2 regions of the Paenibacillus sp. NPDC056722 genome follow, and region 1 is predicted to be linked to the other one. Evidence: predicted binding sites of a transcription regulator. Region 1 holds the regulator's gene; the other holds the start of a gene.
The links. The regulator LexA, encoded in region 1, represses DNA repair genes until DNA is damaged. The targets are predictions, from matches to a motif close to CGAACATATGTTCG.

Region 1 (4,496 bases):
CACCGACCATGATGCCCTGCTCCGGCGCAATGTCCAGCAAGCCAAGGGCATGCTCGAAAATCGAAGTATCCGGTTTGCCTTTGCCAAAACTGCCAGAGATCACAATATGATCAAAATAAGGAATCAGTTCCGGCACCCCGTCCAGTTTCTCTTGCTGAAGGGCAGGACAACCGTTGGTTAGCAACAACAGCTTCACTTTTCCGCGTAGCTGATCCAATACCTGCAAGGTCTCTTCGTACATATAAGGACGGCTGCGGCGTTCAGATGCAAACTTGGCCGCGAGCGTCTCAGCAAGGACTTCGTCATCTACACCAAGCGATGCCAGCCCCCGGCGCCAAGACTCTTTGCGGTAGACCGGTGCCAGCTGTTCCAACTGACGGAATTCAGGCTGTTCACCAGCACTGAAGTTGGCCCAAAGCGCTTCAAACGGGTTAATCCCAATCATTTTGGTAAACGGAAAAGTCTCATAGGATTCATACAAACCTCTGGCTTCTCTACGTACAGCAGCTTCCAACTCATGGTGATTCACAGCGTCTCCTGCACCCTCACAAGCGGAAAGGAACGATTCCTCAACACTGCGTTCATCCCAAAGCAGCGTATCGTCCAAATCAAACAGTACAGCGGTAATCGGCATTTAAGTAACTCCCTCTCCCTGAAGTGAACTGCTCTCTATTGTTTACAATTGCTCTACCGGAATGTTGTTGACCTTACCGAATTCTTGCAGTCGTTCGCCCATCGCAGCCGTGTCATAACGGTTAATCAGCTTGGAGAACATCCAAGTGGTACGTTTGCCTTTATACTTAATCGTGACAGCACTACGCGAGACTGTGATTTTCTCAATATCGGTAGCAGGCAGCCAACGTTCGCGGTTGAATTTGATAGTGGATAATCTGTTCCGCTCTACCTTCAGGAAAGGACGACGGAAATACAGCATAACTGCCAGCAGCAAGTACAACCCAACGCCTAGCCAGTGCATGAAGACGCTACCTCCACTTTGATCCAGAGTGCCGATGATCCAATACAGCACACCTAGCGCAACGAGAGCAACGGGCAATACGATATTGCGACCCTTGAATACATCGCTGGTCTTTGTAGTGGAGTTCGCGGAATGAATAGCATCCTTCCCCTGTTTCTTTCTTTGCTTATTGAGTTGCTGTGAATTGCGTTGAACCATTCTTTCCCAAGAACGGGCCATGTCATTTCCCCCTAGTCATCCTGAAATATCTATGAAAAGAAACAGAGGGTTCATACGAAGCCTCTGCTCCTTGTTCAGCGCTTATTTATCTACGAATTCAATGGTATCCAGTTGGGACCGAAAATTACGGCGGATGTTACCCAGGTAAATTTCACGGAGCTTAGCGCGTTCAGCCGTTTCCTCTTCATTCAGGCCTTCGCTCTTCTGCTTGCGTGCCAGTTCATTAATTCGTGCAACCAATACATCTATATCCAAAGATTTCGCCTCCCTAATAAATTCATTCTAACTTTGCCATGAGAAAAAGAGCTTGTCAAGGTTTACCCCCTGCAAGCTCTCTGATGTTCCTATCTATGATCATGAAGTTCTTAAAATAACGGCACTGTTATAATATCTCCTGCTCGAATATGACTGTCGGTCAATTGGCTCGATCGTTTAATTCCTTCTATATATACGGCTGTCTTCATCTTGGCCGGTTTATTCTTGAGAGCAATGCTCCAGAGTGTGTCTCCAGGTGCAACAACAATCTTCTTCTCTTGCTTCGCAAGATTGACGGGACCAGCAAACACATTACCTACTACAGTAAATCCTGCAACAATCAGCAGCAAAAAAAGAGCTATCTTATAGAAGTTAAATGTTCTAAACAACGGACTTAATCCTTTCGACAGCACCTTGGGGATTTCTTGAATTCTATTTATTATTCCGGAACCTAAAGTTTGTCCTGCAGAGTCAACTTCTGTACCCTCGTCATAGATGCTATGGTATGTACTGTACTTTAACATGATTCATCATCCTCCAAACACTTGTTCTTACTTTCAAAAACAATATAACACGAACATGTGTTTTGATCAATACTATTTTCGAACAATTGTTCCCCTCTTTTTAAATTGCCTTTTTGGATGCAAAAAATGATCCTGATGTGCTTATTTCCCTTGCCGATCTTGCTCATTCCCTCAACGTACTAGTCAATTATTGAATATACCATTCTCCCTACTGTTCTCATCCTTGTTCGCTTCTCTTAAACTATTGATAACGTTAGAACTTATGTTTGTGCGAACGACAGTTCTATGTTATAATTTTCCCAAACATTACTATATGGGGTTGATTCTGATGTCAAAGATTTCGAGTCGCCAGCTGGCGATCCTGGAATTTATACGTAACGAAGTCCGCAGCAAGGGTTATCCTCCTTCCGTACGGGAAATCGGGGAAGCTGTAGGCCTCGCCTCCAGTTCCACGGTGCACGGTCATCTGGACCGTCTTGAGAAGAAAGGCCTGATCCGCAGGGATCCGACAAAGCCGCGTGCCATTGAACTGCTTGGCCAGGAAGACTCGGAGAATGTCCATCAATTTGCCCAGACGATTACTCGTGTTCCTGTTGTAGGTAAGGTTACCGCCGGGGTGCCTATCACCGCAACGGAGAACATCGAGGACTATTTCCCGCTCCCAACGCATTACGTTGGTGACAACAAAGTGTTCATGCTCTCTGTTCTTGGTGACAGTATGATCGATGCTGGTATTATGAACGGCGATTATGTCATTGTGCGCCAGCAGCAAACCGCAGATAACGGTGATATTGTTGTCGCTATGACTGAAGACGATGAAGCTACCGTCAAGACCTTTTATAAGGAACGCGATCATATTCGTCTCCAGCCAGAGAATCCGTCCTATGAGCCACTGCGCCTGAATCGGGTAAGCATTCTGGGCAAGGTCATCGGATTGTTCCGGGATGTCCACTAACTCATCAATAATTCTCTATTTAGAAGACTGTTCCGTTACGCGGAGCAGTCTTTTGTTTATTCATACTCTCTCACTGTGATAACCTTTTTATTTTCAACAACACTTCGCATTAACGGCACCCCTACTCCGCACATATCCTGATATCAAAGGAGTGCTGATCCTATGCCCAATTACCGAATTATCGTCGATTTGACACAACGGATGCTTTATTTGCTGGACAACGATTCTGTAGTCAGAGGTTTCCCTGTTGGAATCGGAACCATGCTGACCACAACACCAGAGGGAGATTATACGATCATTAACAAACAGCCCAATCCCGGGGGCCCATTCGGGGTATTCTGGATGGGACTTTCCAAGCCGCATTATGGCATTCACGGGACGAACGATCCTTCTTCCATCGGACATCAGGTCTCACATGGGTGTATTCGTATGTTTAATCAAGATGTGCTGACACTTGCTGCGCTGGTTCCAATTGGGACTCAGGTGACTATACGGCGTTAAGCTCCCAGTGTCAGAAGATTCGAAATGCAAAAAGCCGTCAGACAATGTCTGACGGCTTGAACATGGAGACGCAATCAAATTAAAGCCAGAAAGATTTAGTGATGATAACCAACAAGATGAAAAGAACCAAGATTGCAGCAGTAGATGTGCCCAAACCGTATCCTCCAGCATATTGACCCATGAGTAATTCCTCCTTTTTTTTATGAAGACACCAAATTTTGCAGTAACAAAAGATCCGCCCTTGAGATAAGATGATTTTTCTTCCCGGCTAACTTATTGTCAGATTAGTTCAGTTTTCTCTTCATTAAATCCAGCAAATACTCAAAATGATCACAAGCAGAATGTAAAGCACCAAAATCGTTCCTGTAGATGTCCAAGGACTTACTACCGGTCCACAATGTTCTGCACCCATGTGAATTCCTCCTTCAGATTAATGACTACAGAACAGAATATGTAACAATACCCTACGAAGTATGGGCAAATTGGAAAAGAAAATGTACTCCTGTATTAGAGGTGAAAGCTTACATTTGAGGGAAATGTAAAAGGTCCACACAAAGGTAGATCTTATTTATTTCTGGCGCGGAAGTATAGTACACTGATAAAAACTAATGTTCGGAGGGCTTTCATCATGTGTGGACGTTACACCATTACAGTTTCTATTGAAGAACTAATGTTGAGATATCTTACGAATGACGCCAGTATCCTTCATTATGCCCCCAGATACAATGCCGCTCCCATGCAGCATATACCGGCTGTGATTCATACAGGCACCGGCAACCGAATCGGTGAACTGCGTTGGGGCCTTGTCCCATCCTGGGCGCAGGACGACAAGATTGGCAACAAGATGATCAACGCCCGCGGGGAGTCTTTATTGGAGAAAGCCTCGTTCAAGAAACTCGTGGCGTCACGACGGTGCCTGATCCCAGCTGACGGCTATTATGATTGGAAACAGGTAGACGGTCGCAAACAGCCCATGAGAATCGGCATGTCGGACGGCAGTATTTTCTCTATGGCTGCTCTATATGATATATGGATGGACCCGAAAGGCCAGAAGCTGGCCACCTGC
Region 2 (4,496 bases), on a different contig from region 1:
CGCCGGACCCGGCAATCGGTGTGGACTTCTTCTCTGTACGCTGGAACGGAAGGCTCAGTGCGACTTATAGTGAGGGTTACACGGTGTACTCTTCATCCGATGATGGCATTCGAATCTGGATTGACGGACAGCTGGTTATTGACAGCTGGATCAAGCAGAGTGGACAGGAGCGAAAAGGTATTGTTAATCTGATCGCTGGCAAGCTGCATGACATCAAAGTGGAGTTCTATGAGAATCAGGGTGATGCACGGGCCGTGCTGATGTGGGAGAGTCCCAGTCAGGTCAAGGAGGTCATCCCGGCGGCGGCGTTCTTTCTTCCTTAACGCAGGGCGATGTGGAATTCTGTATATAGAAGTGAACGAGGTAACAGCCCCGGAAATGATCCGGGGCTGTTTGATCTGCAACAAAGGCGTATAAGGTCAAATCTGTTCGCGATAGCTGATGTTATTAACAGTCTTCTCATCACGTACTGCTTTGCGCAGCGCATCCTTGACAGTATGGGCACCATGGATCTTGCGGAACCACAGCTCGGGCGATGAAGCATCATCGGAAAAGATCGTCAGTGTCCCGATACCGAGCATGCGATCCAGAATGGATTGGGATACTCCCAGGTCACGAATTCGGAGCAATTCAATCTCTTCGACATTTTTACCGATCAGGCCTGTCTTTACTATAATTCTCTGGCTTGTAATCGTATAAGTGGTTGTATTAAGGCCCACAAGACCCTTCAGTCGGTCGGATATGCCCGCAGGCTTTCCTTCCCATAGCTTGATTTCCTGAGCAGGCGTCAGGTCTCGCAGCGTGCGCTCGGCTGTCGGTGAAGCTCCTCCGTTCAGCGCGGTCCCACATTCTCCGCAAAATTTAGCGGCCTGCTTATATTCTGTTCCACAGGCTGTACAATAAGGCATCGAATGAACCTCCTCTCCCCATAAACATTTGTTATATTTATTATTATACTGCCTTATCCGGTCATTGGTTGCACACATAGCTATGATGTATTTTTTTGCATCTTCCCCCGATTTACATTAATTTCATTTGCACTTTACAATAACCGACATTATTCTGTTATGTGGGGGGAATGTAAACGATGAAACGAGCTTGGCTAATAGGGTTGATTGGGCTGGTTCTAATGCTCTCAGCCTGCAGCTATAATGATTCTGCTTCAACCGCGGCGCTGTCGGAGGAAGAAGTGCAGGAATCTGTGCAAAATTATTACAATGAAATGTCTAAAATTGAACAATTAGGAAAATCGTCGCGGGAGCAATTCAACAAGACGATCGCTGCGTACTCGGCTGGGACAGCTACATCCAAAGAAATGGAGAAAGCCATTGCTCAGTTCAAGGATACGGCTACTGATATTTCATCTCAGGCGAAAAAGGTTGAAATCTCCGACCGTCTGCCGGAGAAAGTTAAGAAGCTGCTGGATGAGGCCCAGATTGCTTTTCAAAGTGCCTATTCTTTAAAGGAAAAAGCTTCAAAAGGTGCCGATTCTGCTGATGTGTCCGCCGACGAATTCAACGAGCTTAATCAGAATGCAGATCTCGCGATGCTGTACGGAATCTCTAAGCTCAACGAAGCCAGAGTGGCTACTGGACTTTTGGAGCCGGACAAGGATGCTGACCCGAAGGCAGCCGCTGATTCCAAGGTGGTAACCGGAACAGATTCGGAAACTGTTAAACCATAAGATACCCTGCCCCTATGCCTGGGGATGACGATAAAAGGCGCTGCACAGCACAGCTGTGGGCGCTTTTTTTGCGTGCAGATTGTCATTTTTTCCATATTGATTAAAGGACTTGACTATGGATATAATACAAACATACGTTCGTGTTATGTGGGGTTATTAATTGAACAGAAGGAGGCCAGGCAATGGGTAAGAAGCTGGAAGGTAACGGATTATGGGAGAGCAGCCGGATGATGCTGCCGGAGCACAAGAACCGGATTATCAGCGATGAACGGGAGACGCTGCGCCGCATCCAGCCAGTACTGGATGAGCAGAAGCAGGAGGAGATTGAGAGCACCCTGGCGCTGTCACTGCGAAGTCATGTATGCGTCACGGTGATTCTGTTCGATCCGTTCGAGAATGAGGTGGTGAGCGGCTTTGTGACCTCCATTCACACCCACTCGCGGGAGATTAAGCTGCAGTGGGCGGAGGAATGGAAGTGGATTCGTGTAGACCAGATTGTGGAGGCCTATATCGTATAACAAGCTACTGCCTAGGTGTGTACCTCTGTGCTTTTTTCATAAGCGATCAAGGTTACGGTGGGGTTGCCTGTCAGTTCGGCAAGGGCAGCTTCCGCGTCCCGGATAATCGCAATCGCTTCATCCCGTTCGCTTAATGCGGCGATTTTGTAGTTGTTGGTATGGATGTCCATGACGAATCCCCTTTCACTATTGTCTAGGATGCCTATTTAGGTTGTCCTTGTGGATGGGAAACATCCAGATGGTGAGACGAGAAAAAGATGCGATATGGATCTCAGGGTAAATGAAAGTGTGAATTTCTTAGATGGAGCCCCGGACGTTGTCCGAGGGCTTTTTTTCGTGGGAAAGCGGTATGCAGAAGCATTGAAATTACAAACATCCAGGCATAGGGGTATCTGTACAAGCAGAAGAGAAAATTCGGACATCTACTATACCAGGGGGTGAATATATGCTGACTTTGGACGTGGTAAAAAGCAAATCGGCAACTGCTCTCACGGGGCTGAACCCGGCCGTACTGGCAGGAACGAATGCGCTGATCGAGCGCAGCTTCGCCAAGGGCGTGCCGATTATCATTACCCAGGGCCTGCGGACCCTTGCTCAGCAGAATGCTCTTTATGCACAGGGGAGAAGCAAGCCGGGGAATATCGTGACCAATGCGCGCGGGGGATTCAGTTATCATAATTATGGATTGGCGATTGACTTTGCACTGCTGTTGCCAGATGGCAAGGGCATCTCATGGGATATGAAGCGTGACGGAAACGGCAATAAAATCGCGGACTGGCAGGAAGTAGTGCAGGAGGCGAAACAGCTGGGTTTTGAATGGGGCGGGGACTGGACCTCCTTCAAAGATTATTCCCATCTGCAGATTGCTTATGGCCTTTCAATTGATCAATTGCGGGCAGGCCTCCGCCCGTCGGCAGAGCAGATCAAGGCTGCACTTAAGGTGATCAATGGAGGTGACAACGTGAACAAAGACGTGAAGGTAAGCATCGTCCTGAATGGTAACAAGCTCACAGACGGTGTTCTGGATACCGGCGTCACCTATGTGCCCGTGCGGGCGTTGGCGGAAGCGTTGGGTGCGAAGGTTACGTATGACGCCGCAAGCAAGACCGTGAATATTGTTACAGGATAAGCAGTTTGGGGTTGCATAGAAAATAAGGGATAAGGGGAAATTATCAGCAACCAAATTACAAGGGGGCAACATATCTTGAATAAGCTGATAACAAGCCTTATCTGTACCGCTGCACTGTCTATGACGCTGCTTGGCACCGGCTATACGGCCGAGGCTGCTGGAGTCGACGGGGTGGGGGATACCACGCGCAATACCGGCACCATTAGAAACGACGCAAACCGACTGCATCCAAATGGCAGCATGATCAATGGTACGACAGGAACGAGCAGAAGCAACAGTAACATCCTGGACAACAACGTTCGGACTGAAGATAATCACAGAGTAGCTCCGTTGTCCACGACGAACCAGAATGGTACCTATCGGGCCACCAGCACCACCAGTACCGGAAACGGGTCGAACTGGGGCTGGTTGGGACTCATCGGCCTGCTCGGTCTGGCTGGCATGAGAAATCGTACTGGAGAGCGCAGCTAAGTAGTGAAGGGGAGGCGTCGAGCGGTTACATGCATGTGAAAATAAAGCTGATTTTATTAACGTTCCTGTCCATACGGCAGGGACGTTTTTTGTTGCATGTCTGGGTTAAAGAATCATGGACCTATCTCGAAATTAGTATTTGCTTCTTGTTCTATCTGGCAACGGACCCCAGAGACGTTATTTCCTGATTCACCGACCGTTTCAGAAAATAACGGACTCCAGAGACGTTATGAGCAGAAATCCTGTGTAAAATCCACGGTTTGGGAGGAGATAGCGACACCTGAGTCCGTTACATGTTCCAGAAGCAGCTTGAGGTGCAAATAACGACGATAGGGTCCGTTAGCCCTTATGCATAAGCTTCAACCTTCATCAGCAGTGGTTTTGGCAAGCACTGATGATGAAGTTGAGCCTGATATATAAGGCTTTTATAAGGCTATTTCTCATCAACAATCGTAGATAATGGTGTTTCTGGACAGTCTAAGGAGCCTACATACGCAGGCTCCTCTTCCCATTACGTGTACAATAATGTGATGACCAGCAATTCATAAAGCACAAGGGTTAAGATCATTTCATCATTGGAATATGGACTCCGTTGTCCTCCCTGACTGCTAACCTTTAAATACATCAATCCGCCGCTGCAGCCGACAATTCTCCCCACGTACACCTGGCCATCCAAAGTTTCAATTCTAACGGA

Region 2: the regulator LexA is predicted to act here: its motif matches at 1,812-1,825, upstream of ACFRAM_RS10075 (YolD-like family protein).

Annotation. Positions count from the first base shown of each region.
Region 1 covers NZ_JBHTYV010000001.1:273,105-277,600, forward strand. The annotation lists gene ACFRAM_RS01315 (HAD family hydrolase) at 1-634, opposite strand, end outside; gene ACFRAM_RS01320 (DUF502 domain-containing protein) at 677-1,195, opposite strand; gene ACFRAM_RS01325 (DUF896 domain-containing protein) at 1,277-1,450, opposite strand; gene ACFRAM_RS01330 (LysM peptidoglycan-binding domain-containing protein) at 1,561-1,974, opposite strand; gene lexA (transcriptional repressor LexA) at 2,303-2,929, shown strand; gene ACFRAM_RS01340 (L,D-transpeptidase) at 3,092-3,430, shown strand; gene ACFRAM_RS01345 (sporulation protein YjcZ) at 3,510-3,611, opposite strand; gene ACFRAM_RS01350 (SOS response-associated peptidase) at 4,059-4,496, shown strand, end outside.
Region 2 covers NZ_JBHTYV010000003.1:321,339-325,834, reverse strand. The annotation lists gene ACFRAM_RS10090 (glycosyl hydrolase) at 1-323, shown strand, start outside; gene ACFRAM_RS10085 (PH domain-containing protein) at 420-908, opposite strand; gene ACFRAM_RS10080 (hypothetical protein) at 1,088-1,684, shown strand; gene ACFRAM_RS10075 (YolD-like family protein) at 1,867-2,202, shown strand; gene ACFRAM_RS10070 (hypothetical protein) at 2,214-2,372, opposite strand; gene ACFRAM_RS10065 (M15 family metallopeptidase) at 2,648-3,331, shown strand; gene ACFRAM_RS10060 (WGxxGxxG family protein) at 3,407-3,802, shown strand; gene ACFRAM_RS10055 (hypothetical protein) at 4,314-4,496, opposite strand, start outside.